Regions from separate parts of the Raoultella sp. genome, predicted to be linked through region 4. Evidence: predicted binding sites of a transcription regulator. Region 4 holds the regulator's gene; each other region holds the start of a gene.
The links. The regulator Fur, encoded in region 4, represses iron uptake genes when iron is present. The targets are predictions, from matches to a motif close to ATAATAATGAGAACNACTATCAA.
Positions count from the first base shown of each region.

Region 1: a site for Fur is predicted at 2,472-2,494, ahead of ACZAHD_RS16955 (Nramp family divalent metal transporter). Genes of this name have one in related genera too.
Region 2: a site for Fur is predicted at 2,179-2,201, ahead of feoA (ferrous iron transporter A). Genes of this name have one in related genera too.
Region 3: a site for Fur is predicted at 2,403-2,425, ahead of fes (enterochelin esterase). Genes of this name have one in related genera too.

Region 1 is NZ_JBCNNS010000106.1:5,093-9,307, reverse strand. It holds gene mgrA (L-glyceraldehyde 3-phosphate reductase) at 1-639, shown strand, start outside; gene ACZAHD_RS16960 (DUF2502 domain-containing protein) at 793-1,143, shown strand; gene ACZAHD_RS16955 (Nramp family divalent metal transporter) at 1,193-2,431, opposite strand; gene ACZAHD_RS16950 (NupC/NupG family nucleoside CNT transporter) at 2,778-3,980, shown strand; gene ACZAHD_RS16945 (sensor domain-containing phosphodiesterase) at 4,022-4,215, opposite strand, start outside.
Region 2 is NZ_JBCNNS010000026.1:23,917-28,131, reverse strand. It holds gene feoB (Fe(2+) transporter permease subunit FeoB) at 1-1,816, opposite strand, end outside; gene feoA (ferrous iron transporter A) at 1,846-2,073, opposite strand; gene ACZAHD_RS06850 (Tex family protein) at 2,478-4,215, opposite strand, start outside.
Region 3 is NZ_JBCNNS010000028.1:7,521-11,735, reverse strand. It holds gene entF (enterobactin non-ribosomal peptide synthetase EntF) at 1-824, opposite strand, end outside; gene ACZAHD_RS07190 (MbtH family protein) at 821-1,039, opposite strand; gene fes (enterochelin esterase) at 1,138-2,382, opposite strand; gene ACZAHD_RS07180 (TonB-dependent siderophore receptor) at 2,601-4,215, shown strand, end outside.
Region 4 is NZ_JBCNNS010000017.1:46,026-50,240, reverse strand. It holds gene ybfF (esterase) at 1-248, shown strand, start outside; gene ybfE (LexA regulated protein) at 382-675, shown strand; gene fldA (flavodoxin FldA) at 826-1,356, shown strand; gene fur (ferric iron uptake transcriptional regulator) at 1,656-2,108, shown strand; gene tcuR (tricarballylate utilization LysR family transcriptional regulator TcuR) at 2,245-3,171, shown strand; gene tcuA (FAD-dependent tricarballylate dehydrogenase TcuA) at 3,269-4,215, shown strand, end outside.

The sequences.
Region 1 (4,215 bases), on a different contig from region 4:
AGCCTCAATCAAAGCCTGAGGCGTATGGGGCTGGAGTACGTTGATATCTTCTACCATCACCGCCCGGATCCCGAAACTCCGTTACTGGAAACCATGCGTGCGCTGGACCATCTCGTGCGCCAGGGTAAAGCGCTGTATGTCGGGCTTTCCAACTATCCACTTGAGCAGGCCGCCGAAGCGGTGCGTATTCTCAATGACCTTGGGACACCGTGTCTTATCCATCAACCCAAATATTCCATGCTCGAACGCTGGGTTGAGGATGGACTACTCGATTTTCTGCAGGTTGAAGGCGTGGGAAGCATCGCGTTTTCACCGCTGGCTGGCGGTCAACTCACCGATCGCTATTTAAACGGTATTCCGGCAGATTCCCGTGCCGCCAGCGGCAGCCGCTTCCTGCAAGCGGAGCAGTTAACCGAGGCGAAGCTCGAGAAGGTTCGTCGGCTGGACGCGCTGGCCGAGGCCCGCGGGCAAAAGCTCTCTCAGATGGCGCTGGCCTGGGTTTTACGGGCAGAGAAAGTGACTTCCGTGCTGATTGGCGCCAGCAAAACTACACAGCTTGATGATGCCGTGGGTATGCTGGCCAATCGCCATTTCAGCGCACAAGAGTGTGCGGCAATCGACGCAATCCTTGCGGCGTAAACGCAATTTCACTTTCACAAAAAGTGCTCTTATCCGCGATTTAGGAGTTCATCCAATGCTGCGGGGCTATACCGCTCCGTAATATCACGTTAACAGGCCCAATGAGCGCGACTATCATCCGGCGCTCAGGCCCCGATCGTGAAGGAGAAGAGTATGTTCAGGTCACTGATTCTGGCTGCGGTGCTTTTGCTTTCAGCGCCACTGGTCGCAAATGCCGGAGAGATCACCCTGCTGCCATCTGTAAAATTACAAATAGGCGATCGTGATAATTACGGTAACTACTGGGACGGTGGCGGCTGGCGCGACCGTGATTACTGGCGTCGTCACTATGAGTGGCGTGATAACCGCTGGCGCCATCACGATAACGGCTGGCATCGCGGCTGGGATAAACGTAAAGCCTACGAACGCGGCTATCGTGAAGGCTGGAATGATCGTGATGACCGACGCGGCGGCTGGGGACGCGGACCGGGCGGCGGTCGTGGCCACGGTCATGGCCACCATTAATCAAATCGGGGAACCAGATGGTTCCCCTTTTTCATGGCGATCGACATGATTACAGCCCGAAGATCGTGCCGACCAATAGCCAACCATTGAGCAATACCACGATGCCGACAATCACCCAACCCGCACGTCTCACCCACGGGGTATTGACCAAGTCCCCCATCAGCTGGGCATTACTGGTGAAAATCAGCAGCGGCACCAGCGCCAGAGCGATGCCAAAACTCAGCAGCACCTGACTCATCACCAGAATTCTCGTCGGGTCCAACCCCATCAGAATGACAATAAATGAAGGCAGCATCGTTACCGCACGACGAAACCACAGCGGAATATGGAAGCGAATAAAGCCCTGCATCACGACCTGGCCTGCCAGTGTTCCCACCACCGTCGATGACAAACCAGCGGCCACCAGACTCAGGCCAAAGATGGTCGCGGCCGCGTGGCTTAACAGTGGTTCCAGTGTCAAATATGCCTGATCCAGATCGGCAATCCCGGTGTGGCCGTTAAAGTGAAATGCCGCGGCGGCGGTGGCCATCATCGCCAGGTTAACAAACCCGGCAATCGTCATCGCAATCGCAACGTCCCAGCGGGTGGCGTGATAACGTTCTTTTCGCGTACCGCCGTGCAGATTCTGCGTTAACGACGAGTGTAAATAGATAACGTGCGGCATGATCGTCGCTCCGAGCACACCGGCGGCAAGGAACACGGCTTCACTGTTCGGCAAACTCGGGATGATCATCCCTTTCGCCAACGGCGCCAGCGCAGGTTGGGAGAAAATCAGTTCCGCAATGTAGGCGACGGCCACAAACAACAGTAAACCACCGATCGCTTTTTCCAGCGGCTTTTGCCCGCGACGCTGCAGCATCAGGATCAAGAAAGTGGCAATCCCGGTTAATACCGCTCCCTGTAGTAACGACACGCCAAGAATCAGCTTAAAGCCAATGGCCGCTCCAATAAATTCGGCGAGGTCGGTAGCCATGGCGATAATTTCCGCCTGCACCCAGTAAAACCACACCACCGGACGCGGATAGCGATCGCGAATCTGTTCCGCCAGGTTCTTACCCGTCGCAATACCGAGCTTTGCCGACAGCACCTGAATCAGCATCGCCATCAGGTTTGCCCATACCACCACCCACAGCAGTTGATAGCCAAAGCTGGCGCCCGCCTGAATATTGGTGGCGAAGTTGCCGGGATCGATATATCCAATGGCAGCAATGAACGCAGGCCCCATCAATGCGAGCTTCATCTTGCGCGCTGCGCGACCGCTGCTATTCTCAACGCGACTGCTAGTCATTTTCTGCCTCTGAAATATAGCCTTTGCTATGTTTCATGCTATCAAAATGCGAATGATTATCAAGTTCATTTAGAAAGATGATCACTATTGCTTTGATAGGAGGGAACGATAGCGGCTAACAACGAAAAAAGTGGCATTGATGAATTCGCATCTCGCCAGATCACAGATTAGTACAATCTAAGCAACTTTTAAAACCTTTACGCTACATAACAAAAATGTATGCTTGATCACTAATTTGGTGATTGGTCACAGTTCATTGCAATAGTGTGGATTTGATCTCGTTTTCTTTGGTCTTGTTACATAGAATGTGCACAGAAATTTAACCTGCCTCATATTTGGAGCAAATATGGACCGCGTCTTGCATTTTATCCTCGCGATCGTAGTGGTGGCTATACTGGCCCTTCTGGTCAGCCATAACCGTAACCAAATTCGCATTCGTTATGTTATTCAATTACTTGTCATTGAAGTTTTGCTGGCATGGTTCTTCCTGAACTCTGATATTGGTCTGGGTTTTGTGAAAGGCTTCTCCGAGATGTTCGAAAAACTTCTCGGCTTTGCCAATGAAGGGACAAACTTCGTTTTCGGTAATATGAATGACAAAGGCCTGGCATTCTTCTTCCTGAAGGTGCTGTGCCCTATCGTCTTCATCTCTGCGCTGATCGGTATTTTGCAGCATATTCGTATCCTGCCGGTCGTCATTCGCGCCATTGGTACCGTGCTGTCCAAAATTAACGGCATGGGTAAACTGGAGTCATTCAACGCCGTCAGTTCCCTGATTCTGGGCCAGTCAGAAAACTTTATTGCCTATAAAGATATTCTGGGCAAAATGTCGCGCAACCGGATGTACACCATGGCTGCGACCGCGATGTCGACCGTTTCCATGTCTATCGTCGGTGCGTACATGACGATGCTGCAGCCTAAATATGTCGTGGCTGCGTTGGTGCTCAACATGTTCAGTACCTTTATTGTCCTGTCGCTGATTAACCCGTACCGCGTTGAAGACAGCGAAGAAAACCTGCAGATGTCCCATCTGCATGAAGGTCAGAGCTTTTTTGAAATGCTGGGGGAATACATTCTGGCGGGCTTTAAAGTTGCCATTATCGTTGCCGCAATGCTGATCGGTTTCATCGCCTTGATCTCCGCACTGAACGCCCTGTTCGCGACCGTTACCGGCTGGTTTGGCTACAGCATCTCCTTCCAGGGGATCCTTGGCTACATCTTCTATCCGGTTGCCTGGGTGATGGGCGTACCGGCAGGTGAAGCACTGCAGGTGGGCAGTATTATGGCCACCAAACTGGTTTCGAACGAATTTGTGGCGATGATGGATCTGCAGAAAATTGCCAGCACGCTCTCTCCGCGCGCTGAAGGCATTATCTCTGTCTTCCTGGTCTCCTTCGCCAACTTCTCCTCTATCGGGATTATTGCCGGGGCGATCAAAGGCCTCAACGAAGAACAAGGTAACGTGGTTTCCCGCTTTGGACTGAAGCTGGTTTACGGTTCGACGCTGGTGAGCGTACTCTCGGCGTCTATCGCCGCGCTGGTGCTGTAAACTGACAAGATGATGAAAAAGCCGGGCTTGCCCCGGTTTTTTTACGTCCGCAGTTCACTGAGCGGCCGCGGCTTGCCGATTAAATATCCCTGCAAATAGTCGACACCTAACGCCAGCAGTTTCTCTTTTTGCTCTTCCGTCTCGACGTATTCCGCCACCACCGTCAGGTTTTTAACTTTCGCCACTTCAATAATGGATTTAATCATAATCGCATCCAGCGGGTCGCTCTCGAGAT
Region 2 (4,215 bases), on a different contig from region 4:
CCTGCGGATTAAAGGCTTTATTCTGAATATCTTCGGCAGTGTAGAGCGTGTTTAGCGTCCCGACGACCACCTCTTTCGCCATGGCGCCGGTAAACAGTCCGACGGTGGCCTGCCAGTTATCTCCATGCACGCCAATCGGTTTAAAAATCGGCGTAATAATACGGCTGACGGAGGCCAGCGCCGAATCGTTAATGTTATCCACCAGCTTGCCGTTGAGCGAGAAGCTGTTCAGGGCGCTAAGGAAAATACTGACGATGACGATAACTTTACCCGCGCGCAGCACAAAGCCTTTCAGTCTCTGCCAGGTCTGGAGGACCAGACTTTTGATATGCGGGACGTGGTAGACCGGCAGTTCCATCACGAACGGCGATGCTTCGCCGCGCATAATGGTGTGTTTGAGCATCAGGCCGGTCAGGATAGCCATCACGATACCGAGCAGATACAGCGAGAAGACCGCCAGCGCGCCATTCTGACCAAAGAACGCGGCGGCGAAAACCGCGAAGATCGCCAGGCGCGCGCCGCAGGACATAAACGGCGCCATCATGATGGTCATCAGACGTTCGCGCGGCGCATCCAGTGTGCGCGCGCCCATGACCGACGGCACGTTGCAGCCGAAGCCGACAATCAGCGGAACAAAAGATTTCCCTGGTAGCCCCAGCGCCTGCATCAAGCGGTCCATGACGAAGGCCGCTCGCGCCATATAGCCGGAATCTTCAAGGAAGGAGAGGAACAGATACATCATGCCTATTTGCGGTACCAGCGGCAGCACGGTGTTGATACCGCCGCCCAGCCCTTGGGCAAGGAAAACGGTTAGCCAGTCCGGGAAATGCAGGGTATAACCCAGCCACTGAATACCGTGAATAAAGATAGCCACGGAGCCGGCGTCAAAGATGGGTTGTAACGCGCCGCCGATGTTGATCGCCAGCAGAAACATCAGGTACATGACAAATAAGAAGATGGGCAGCCCCAGCACGCGGCTCAGGATGATTTTGTCCATCGCGGTGGTGAAACGACTTGGCTCAGCGGTGAGCGTGTTGCTGACGGCATCGCAGATGGCGGCAATGCTCTGATAGCGGGCATCCGCGATATGCAGTGCCGGATCGTCAATTTCCGCGCTCAGATTCGCCAGGGCATCGTTGAGCTTATGCGCAGCGTTCCCGGCGTACTCGCGGCTGTAAATATCACCCTCCAGCATCTGCAAACCCAGCCAACAGCGTTGACGCTGCGGGATCTCCGGCACCATCTCCTGAGCCAGTTTTTCGGCTTCGCGCAGCAGCGGCTGCGGGTAATGCACCAGTTCAAGCGACGTATTTTGCTGGCGGCGATCGACGGCCATTTTTAACGCTTCGATGCCGCGCCCGCGAGTAGAGACCAGCGGAATCACCGGGCAACCCAGTCTGGCCGCCAACGCGTCAACGTCAATACGGATTTTTTGCTTCTCGGCAATATCCAGCATATTCAACGCAACGATGCAGGGGATGCCCAGCTCCAGTAATTGCAGCGTCAGATAGAGGTTGCGTTCCAGATTTGAGGCGTCGACCACGTTAATCAGCATGTCGGCGTCGCCGCTGAGGATATAGTGGCAGGCGATCTGCTCATCTAAAGAGGTCTGTGAAGAGATCGTCGTTAACGAATAGGTGCCGGGGAGGTCCACCAGGGTGACCTGGTAGTCAGTGGTGGTAAAGGCCCCTTCTTTGCGCTCGACGGTGACCCCGGCCCAGTTGCCGACGCGCTGACGAGCACCGGTAAGCTGATTAAATAATGTTGTCTTGCCGGAGTTCGGATTACCAATTAAACCAAGAGTTAGCTTTTTCATATTTCAGACTCTGAGTACCGGACCAGGTGTTATCGTGCAACCGCTTCCAGTTCTATTAAATCGAGATCTTTTTTGCGTAATACCAGGTTTACGCGCCGGGTTTCGATATGCACCGGATCGCCAAGTGGTGCGACGCGGACCACATTAAAAGAGGATCCTGGCAGCATTCCAAGGGATAACAGTTTCTGACGATAAGCCGGACTAATATCGCGAGAGAAACCCGTGATTTTCCACGCACTATCAGGAGTGAATTGCATAAGGCCTACCTGTAATCGCTAACTGAACGAGAGTTTACCGTGTGCGGTCATCGCACAGCACCTGGGGCATAGCCAACGGAGAAAAATAAAGACCTACTGAAAATGATGATAATGATAATAGTTTTTATCATCAATACATAAAGGGTTTAATAATTGACATTTGCCGGAAATATGCTGCTTTTTTGATATGGCGCAAGGTCTGCACTGTAGCGATAAATAACGGTAATATTTATTTTGTCATTGAATGTTCAATTAAGGTTTCATTGGTTAACAAAATGAAACTTTAATAGATAACTTATTTACTCGCCTTTATTCGCCGTCGTGAATCAAGTTGCGCAGTATACCGATATTGGGTCAGAGAACAGGGCGGAAAAACGGCCCCTGCAATGAGGGGCCGGGAAGGATTAGCGTTTTTTACCCATGGCTGCAGCCAGCGCGTCCATCATGGCGCTGTTGCCACCTGACTGCACTTCACGGCCGCGCGGTTTTGCCGCCTTTGCCGCCGGGCGATTGCCCTGCGCACGATCGTTACCGCCGCCGCGTCGGGCGTTACTCTCGCCCGGCTGCTCGTCCAGACGCATGGTCAGCGCGATACGTTTACGCTGTAGGTCGACCTCCATCACTTTAACCTGCACGATGTCGCCAGCTTTGACTACGGTATGCGGATCGTCGACGAATTTATTCGACAGCGACGAAATATGCACCAGGCCATCCTGGTGAACGCCGATGTCGACAAAGGCGCCAAAATTAGTGACGTTGGTGACCGCACCTTCAAGGACCATGCCTGGCAGCAGGTCGTTCATGGTTTCCACGCCATCGGCGAACTTCGCGGTTTTAAATTCCGGACGCGGGTCGCGACCGGGCTTTTCCAGCTCTTTGATAATGTCGGTGACGGTTGGCACACCGAATTTCTCATCGGTGAAGTCGGCCGCTTTCAGACTGCGTAATTCGCTGCTGTTGCCCATCAGATCGTTTAACGCCTGCCGGGTCGCGGCCAGAATACGCTCAACGATCGGGTAGGCTTCCGGGTGAACGGTGGAGGCATCCAGCGGGTTGTCGCCGTGGTTAATACGCAGGAACCCGGCGCACTGCTCGAAGGCTTTGGGACCGAGGCGGCTGACTTTCAGCAGTTGCTGACGGTTCTGGAACTGGCCGTTTTCATCACGCCAGGCGACGATATTCTGCGCCATCATCCGCGTCAGGCCCGCCACGCGGGTGAGCAGCGGCACGGAAGCGGTGTTCAGATCCACGCCGACGGCGTTAACACAGTCTTCGACCACCGCATCCAGCTTACGTGCCAGCTGTGACTGGCTGACGTCGTGCTGGTACTGGCCCACACCGATGGATTTCGGATCGATTTTAACCAGTTCGGCCAGCGGATCCTGCAGACGGCGGGCGATTGACACGGCGCCGCGCAGAGAAACATCGAGGTCCGGGAACTCCAGAGCTGCCAGTTCGGAAGCCGAATAGACGGAAGCCCCGGCTTCGCTGACGATCACTTTCTGCGCGGTGACTTTCGGAAACTGTTGCTGGACATCGAGGAAGAAGCGCTCGGTTTCACGGGAGGCGGTGCCGTTCCCGATAGCGACCAGCTCAACGTTGTGCTTTTCACACAGTGCGGCGACGACTATCGCCGCTTTGGCGGCCTGTCCGGTGTGTGGATAGATGGTGTCCGTGGCGACCAGTTTACCGGTGCCATCTACCACGGCGACTTTTACACCGGTGCGCAGACCCGGATCGAGGCCCATGGTGGCGCGCAATCCGGCGGGGGCGGCCATCAGCAAATCGTGCAGGTTACGGGCAAACACGTTGATGGCTTCATCTTCGGCGCGTTCGCGCACGGTGCCCATCAGCTCGGTTTCCAGATGCATCAGCACCTTAATGCGCCACGTCCAGCTGACAACCCCTTTGCGCCAGCTGTCGGCGGCGGCGTTGTTCAGCCGTAAACCGAGATGGTCGCTAATAATCTGTTCGCAGTGGCTCTCTTTCGGCGGCTCGTCAAACTGCGGGTCGGCATTCAGGGCCAACTGCAGGATGCCTTCGTTACGGCCGCGGAACATGGCGAGTGCGCGATGCGAAGGGACGGTAGCGACAGGTTCATGGTGATCGAAGTAGTCGCGGAATTTTGCCCCTTCCTCTTCT
Region 3 (4,215 bases), on a different contig from region 4:
AAGATAAAGCCCGCAGCATAGTCCATGCGGTTGCATAAACGGCCGAGCCACAGGGTGGTCAGCGCCAGCGCCAGATCGGCTCGCTGACACTGCGGTGCGCCGGCGGCCAGGCGGCTGAACAGGCCGGCATCCAGATCCAGCTTCAGGCGCCAGATATCGGTACTGGTCGCCCGCCCCGTTAGCGGCGCGGCAGAGAGCGACGCCGGTGACGGCAGCGCTTTGCGCTGTTCGATCCAGAACGCTTTATCGCGCTGCCAGGCCTCGCTGCCGGAGTAGCGCTGGTACTCTTCAACAACCTCAGAGAAAGGGGTAAACGGTGACGCTGGCGTCGGCTCTCCACGTTGCCAGGCGCGATAAATCTCCGTTATCTGGCGGGTAATGGCTGGGAAACTGAAGCCATCGACCAGCAAATGGTGATAACGCTGATACCAGTACCAGCAGTCATCCGCCACCCGCAGCAACTGGTGACAAACCAGCGGATTGTCGCCGTCCACGCGTAAATTCTGCCCGAGATCGGCCTGCATTAACGCCAGCGCGGCGTCGTGCGGATCGCGTGCCTCGCGCAGGTCGCCATAGCCTGGTTCCGCGAAGAGACGATGCTCATCGACCCATTGCCAGGCTTCGCCGTTATCTTCGCAAAAACGCAGGCTGAGGGTATCGGCCTGCGTCAGACCGGTGACGATCGCCCGTCCCAGCAACGCCGGGTTAAGGTTGCCGCGCAACTCGACATAGTGGGCAACACTCCATGCGCCGGACAGCGTAGAGAGGCGTTCCGCCATCCAGATCCCAGGCTGCGCCGCGACCAGCGGTAAACGAGTGCTCATGTCCGGCTCCTTGAGGTTGCATGATGCGCGGGGGTAAGGGTTGACCAGTTCGCCGCCAACCAGCGATTGCACGCCTCCAGGGACTGCGGCGGACATTCCACCCCCCAGCCCTGCGGCAGCGCGCAGTGGTGCGGCCACAGGCTGTATTGCTGCTGCTCGTTGCGCAAAATGTAAAACTGCCCTTGCGGATTATCGAAGGGGTTGCTGAATTGCATACCAAACTCCTGTCTTTACTCGCCACCCTCCTGACGGCTTTCGCCCAGGCTGCCGCCTTGGGGTAGCCGGAAGGATGTTGAATCTGAAGCGCACGTTGTTATTGCGTACGGCTCAACGGCTGCCATAGCTGGATGAGCCCGGCCGTCAGCCCACCGCGCCAGCAAAGCGCATCGTGTCCGCCGTCAACCTGACGCCAAAAAATCGTCTGCTGTGTCTGCTGTAGCTGCGATAAAAGCGCCTGATTGGCGCGAAAAATGAGCGGCTCACGCTCTCCGGCTTCCAGCCAGATTCGCAGCCCGTGCGGGCGGATCGCCCCCTGACTCAGGCGTTCGATCAACAGGCCGGTTTGCGCGCCGCCGCGATGCGGCCACCAGTAGGAGCCTGACTGACTCAGGACACAGCCGAAGCGCTGCGGCCAGTACAGCGCGGCAAACATCGCCGCCAGGCCGCCAAAGCTCTGCCCGGCGACCACGGTGCGATCGGCGCGGTCGCTAAAAGGCGCGATTTGCTGCACCAGAGGCAAGAGCTCTTCCTGCACCGCCAGCCAGAAATCAGCGTTACAGGGCAGTTCCCGGCTTCGCTGTTCGTTATCGATGACATCAATCAGCAGATACACTGCAGGCGGCAGTTTTGCCTCGCGCGTCAGTCCGGCCAACGCGGACCACACCGGCATACTCTCGGCCCAGAACTGACCATCAAGCAGCAGCGCCAGGGGACGCGCTGCGCCGTCTGCCTCACCGGTGGTGTAAATCCATATCCTTCGCGTGTTACCCAGCCGGGCGCTGTGCCATTCAATGCGCACTGGCGGTTGATAAGGTTGATTGCGTAGCGACCAGCCGGGCTGTTCCGGCGCCAGCGGCAGCTCCAGCGCCGAAACGGCGTGGCCGCGCCCGCCTTTCCAGCTTTGTGGGTTTCGCGGATCGGCCTGCGCACGCGGCAGCAGCCTGCGCCAGCCTTCACGCAGCAGCGTACGATCCGGGTTGCCGCCGGCGAAAATCTCAGGGGCAAAATCGTCATCGCGTTCGGAGGGAATAAAACAGTAGCTGCCGCGCCAGGCGGGCGACAGCGTGGTTTGCCATTGCCAGGCATCAGTGCCGGACACACGCTTCAGGGTTTGCGGTACGGCGTTTTGGTGATGATCGGTGACGCCGGTGATGTAAATCCACACCCGCTTCGTCAACGAGGTCTCTTCGCTGCCCGCCGGATCCCGCCACCAGAAGGTCACCTGACAGCCATCGCCAACGGCCTCAACTTGAGGACCGGGGATCCCCTGCCACCAGTCATCACTTCCTGTCATTAACATTCCGTTATTAACCCTATGTTTACCGTGATTTTTCTCAATAAACGTAATTTTTATTGATAATATTATTGATAACCATTTTCATTTGCAATAGCGTATTACCGCACCTTAGGAAGAGCCACTTCTAATTACACCTGTCAGAGAGGGCCAATTGGTCAGCGATGGAATGCCTTCGTCCTCTACTGGCAACATTTCTGCCGCCGCCCCTCTCGGTGGGAAGGGGTTTCAGGGGCATGCGGCAAAGGAAAGCAGGACGTAAAATGAATAACAAGATCAAATCATTGGCCTTGCTGGTCAATCTGGGGATTTATGGGGTTGCCTTCCCGCTATGCGCGGAAGAGACCTCCGGCAGTCAAAAAGCGGCCGCTGAAGAGACGATGGTCGTCACCGCCGCCGAACAAAACCTTCAGGCGCCAGGCGTATCGACGATCACCGCCGAGGAAATTCGTAAACGCCCGCCCGCTCGCGATGTCTCCGAAATTATCCGCACCATGCCGGGCGTTAACCTGACCGGCAACTCCACCAGCGGCCAGCGCGGCAACAACCGTCAGATTGATATCCGCGGCATGGGCCCGGAAAATACCCTGATCCTGATTGATGGTAAACCGGTCACCAGCCGTAACTCCATCCGCCTGGGCTGGCGCGGCGAGCGCGATACCCGCGGCGATACCAACTGGGTTCCACCGGAGCTGATTGAGCGCATTGAAGTCATTCGCGGACCGGCGGCGGTACGTTACGGCAACGGTGCCGCGGGCGGCGTGGTCAATATCATCACCAAAAAAGGTGATAACCAATGGCACGGTTCATGGAACACCTACATGAACGCCCCGGAGCACAAAGATGAAGGCGCCACCAAACGCACCAACTTCAGCCTGAATGGCCCGCTGGGCGGCGACTTCAGCTTCCGCCTGTTAGGTAATCTCGATAAAACGCAGGCCGACGCCTGGGATATCAACCAGGGACACCAGTCACAACGTACCGGTATTTACGCCGATACGTTACCCGCCGGCCGCGAAGGGGTGGAGAACAAGAATATCAACGGCGTCGTGCGCTGGGACTTTGCGCCAATGAACTCGCTGGAGTTTGAAGCGGGCTACAGCCGCCAGGGCAACCTGTACGCCGGAGATACGCAGAACACCAACAACGACAACAGCGGCAACGGCCTGGTGAAGAAAAACTACGGTAAAGAGACCAACCGTCTCTACCGTCAGACCTATTCAGTCACCTGGAACGGCGGCTGGGATAACGGCATTACCACTAGCAACTGGGCGCAGTACGAACATACCCGTAATTCACGTCTCGGCGAGGGGCTGGCTGGCGGTCTGGAAGGCCTGTTTAACAGCGATAAGTTTAGCGATATCGACCTGTCCGACGTGATGCTGCACAGTGAAATCAGCGTCCCGTTCGACCTGTGGGTGAATCAGAACCTGACCCTGGGCACCGAGTGGAACCAGCAGCGGATGAAGGACATGTCGTCTAACGGCCAGGCTTTACAGGGCGGTCCGATTGCAGGCATGGGCAATGACCGTAGCCCATATTCACAGGCGGAGATCTTCTCGCTATTTGCCGAAGATAACGTTGAGCTAACCGACTCCACTATGTTGACCCCAGCGCTGCGTTTCGACCACCACAGCATTGTCGGCAATAACTGGAGCCCGTCGCTGAACCTGTCACAAGGGCTGGGCGACGACTTTACCCTGAAGATGGGGATTGGCCGCGCCTATAAAGCACCGAGCCTGTATCAGACCAACCCGAACTATCTCCTGTACAGTAAAGGCCAGGGCTGCTACGCCAGCGCAGATAATGTCGGTTGCTACATGCTAGGTAACGATGACCTGAAGGCAGAAACCAGCATTAATAAGGAGATTGGCCTTG
Region 4 (4,215 bases):
CGGTATTATGGGATCAATATCCGCACATCGTGGGCTGGCACACGGTTCCCGCCTGGCCCCATCCGACCTTGTTCATTCCGGGGGGCAACTCTCCCTACGTCACCGATGACTACCGCGATACCCTGCTCGCCCAGTTCCCGCAGGCGCGGGCGCACGTCATCGCCGGTGCCGGCCACTGGGTACATGCGGAGAAACCGGAAGCCGTCCTGCGCGCTATTCGTCGCTATCTAACCGCTTTGCAGGCTTAACTGACTAAAAACTGCCCGACCGCGCTGCAGAATGCCCGCGGTCGTTGGCGCAGCGGTTCGCCTGATGTATTATGGCGCGCTATCTGTGTCGGCTATAGCCCGGCAACTTGTTTCCCCGAAGTCACTCTGAATCATGGCAAAAGAACAAACGGACCGTACGACATTAGATTTGTTCGCAACCGAGCGTCGCCCGGGTAGACCAAAGACCAATCCGCTTTCGCGCGATGAACAACTGCGCATAAATAAACGCAATCAGCTCAAACGCGATAAAGTTCGCGGCCTGAAGCGTGTGGAGTTAAAGCTCAACGCTGAAGCGGTTGATGCGCTCAACGAACTGGCGGAAGCTCGCAATATGAACCGCAGCGATTTGATCGAAGAGATGCTAATGAACCAGCTGGCAACCCTGCGCGGTTGGGACAAAGCCTGAAAATCCTTAAAAAAAAGACTTTCATGTAGCAGAGTGTGCAGTCGGGCGTGATTGCTGTTTCCGCGCCCTCCCCTGTTCTGCTATGATTGCCTTTATCTGCGGGCATTACGCCACTACCACATCATTAAGTTTCAAGAGGTTATTTTACTCATGGCAATCATCGGCATCTTTTTTGGCAGCGACACGGGCAACACCGAGAATATTGCAAAAATGATTCAGAAGCAGCTTGGTAAAGATGTTGCTGATGTTCACGACATTGCCAAGAGCAGTAAAGAAGATCTGCAAGCCTACGATATCCTGCTGCTCGGCATTCCGACCTGGTACTACGGTGAAGCTCAGTGCGACTGGGATGATTTTTTCCCGACGCTGGAAGAGGTCGACTTTAACGGTAAACTGGTTGCGCTGTTTGGCTGCGGCGATCAGGAAGACTACGCGGAATACTTCTGTGACGCGCTGGGCACCATCCGCGATATCATTGAGCCGCACGGCGCCACCATCGTTGGCCACTGGCCAACTGCGGGCTATCATTTTGAAGCCTCTAAAGGCCTGGCGGATGACGATCATTTTGTCGGTCTGGCTATCGATGAAGACCGCCAGCCGGAACTGACCAACGAACGCGTGGATAAATGGGTTAAGCAGGTCGCTGAAGAACTGCACCTCGAAGAGATCAAAAACGCCTGATGCCGGATGATTGTGTGGCGTTATCATAAATTTTCGCCGCATTAATAGATAGAAGCAATCAAACAAATAGCTACAAGTTTTTAACTTTTAATCACATATCTGTACAATGTCCTCTGATTTAACGAGGTCAGGTGACGCAGTTTGTAGCTGGTGCCTCGTTTTTGACAGCATACAAGGCCCGATACTTGCAGTTTTCATTTGACGATGGCAGTTCTATAATGAGACGCATTGCATCGGGTGATTCTCTGTATTACTTCCGCTGATGGAAGTAGATCGTTTAGCAACAGGACAGATTCCGCATGACTGACAACAATACCGCATTAAAGAAGGCTGGCCTGAAAGTCACACTTCCACGATTAAAAATCCTGGAAGTCCTGCAGGAACCGGATAACCATCACGTCAGTGCGGAAGATTTATACAAGCGCCTGATCGACATGGGTGAAGAGATTGGTCTCGCTACTGTTTATCGCGTGCTGAACCAGTTCGACGATGCTGGCATTGTGACTCGCCACAACTTCGAAGGCGGTAAATCTGTTTTCGAACTGACCCAGCAGCATCATCACGATCACCTTATTTGCCTCGATTGTGGCAAAGTGATCGAATTCAGCGATGAGTCTATCGAAGCGCGTCAGCGTGAAATCGCCCACCGTCATGGCATCCGCCTGACCAACCACAGCCTGTACCTTTACGGTCACTGTGCGGAAGGCGACTGCCGTGAAGATGAACATGCACACGACGCGCAGGAAAAGTAATTTTCCTGCCGCGTTAAGCGCAAAAAGCCAACCTGACAGTTGGCTTTTTTTATGCGTGGAATCTGCCGCTCGACCTTCCCTCCCGGGCGATGTTGCTTTACTGTGAAATTCCTTTCCGTCTTACCCGAGAATCGACATGGAACTTCGTCAGCTACGTTACTTCGTCCGGATTGTGGAAACCGGCAGCATGGGCAGCGCTGCGCTCGATCTCAATATTGGCGTCTCGGCGCTCAGCCAGCAAATGACACGCCTGGAAAATGAACTCTCCATTCGCCTGCTGCAGCGCACCTCACGCGGCGTCACTCCCACCAATGCTGGCCTGGCCTTTTACTCTCAGGCGCAGCTGGCGCTACGCCATGCTGATGATGCGATCCTTGCTGCCCGGGAAGCTCGCCTGTCCGGGCACGTCAGCGTCGGCATGGCTCCCAGCACCGCATCAATACTGGGGATGCCTTTTATTAATGCGATGCGGGAAAGCTATGCTGATGTGCGCCTGCACGTCGTGGAAAGTCTCTCCGGCAATCTGGAACGAATGATCAACACCCGCCAAATTGATTTAGCCGTCGTTTTCCAGAAAGAGAAAATCCTGCGCTGGAGCGCCAGACCCATCCTCGAAGAACGGCTATTTTTGATTGGAACCTACGCCGTACTGACCGAGATTGCTGACGACACCATTTCCCCCTCGCAGCTGGCGAATATTCCCCTGATTATGCCCAGTCAGGGTCACGGCCTGCGCGGCAGGCTAGAGGCTATCAGCCAGGAACATGCCCTGAAGCTGGACATTGCCGCCGAAATTGATGGTCTGACCCTACTGATGCGCGCCGTGCGCAGCGGTCTTGGAGCGACACTGCAGCCCGGGGCTGCAATTTCCCACCTTGATAAAGAGGCATTAAGAGTGATCGGCGTCCATAACCCGATACTCAGTCGCCCCAACTTTTTAGTGAGCCTGTCTGACGATGAGCTCACTCCGGCAGGCCTCGCCGCCCGCGTGGTGCTCAGCAAAGTCATGCGCCAGCTGGTGGAAACTGGCCACTGGCCTGGGGCCACTCTTTACGCCAACTAAAGAGGTCTTTAGCCGAGCAGCATAGCGCCCACACAACTCCTGCGTATACATTTCAATTACAGATTTAACAATTGGTTAAAGAGTAATGGAGTCTACGATGGTTGATGTACTGGTGATTGGCGGAGGCAATGCCGCGTTATGTGCCGCCTTAACCGCCCGCGAAGCAGGAGCGTCGGTGCTGTTGCTTGAGGCTGCCCCACGCGAATGGCGCGGGGGAAATTCCCAGCATACCCGCAATTTACGCTGCATGCACGATGCGCCGCAGGATGTGCTGGTGGACAGCTATACCGAAGAGGAATTCTGGCAGGATCTCTGGCGAGTCACCGAAGGCAATACCAATGAAGCGCTGGCGCGTCTGGTGATCCGCACCTCGTCGCAATGTCGCGACTGGATGCGCCAGCACGGCGTTAACTTTCAGCCTCCCCTCTCCGGGGCACTGCACGTGGCGCGGACCAATGCGTTCTTCATGGGTGGCGGCAAAGCCCTGGTGAATGCCTACTACCGGAGCGCGGAAAAGCTGGGCGTACAAATTCGTTACAATACGCCGGTGCAGGCGCTTGAGCTACGCAACGGCACGTTTGTCGCAGCCATCGCGGGAGAGGAGCGCATTGCCGCCAAATCCTGCGTACTTGCTGCCGGTGGTTTCGAATCCAACCGCCAATGGCTCCGTGAAGCCTGGGGGGAAAACGCGCGCGGCGAGTGGCCTGCCGATAACTTTCTCATTCGCGGCACCCGCTTTAATCAGGGGGTACTGCTCAAATTTATGATCGATGCTGGTGCAGATATTATCGGCGATCCCTCTCAGTCGCACTGCGTGGCGATTGATGCCAGAGCACCGCTGTATGACGGTGGCATCTGTACCCGCGTGGACTGTGTCTCGTTAGGGGTGGTGGTTAACCGTGACGCGGATCGCTTTTATGATGAAGGCGAAGATTTCTGGCCGAAGCGTTACGCCATCTGGGGACGTCTTGTTGCCCACCAGCCGGGGCAAATTGGTTATTCCATTATCGACAGTAAAGCGATCGGCCACTTTATGCCGCCGGT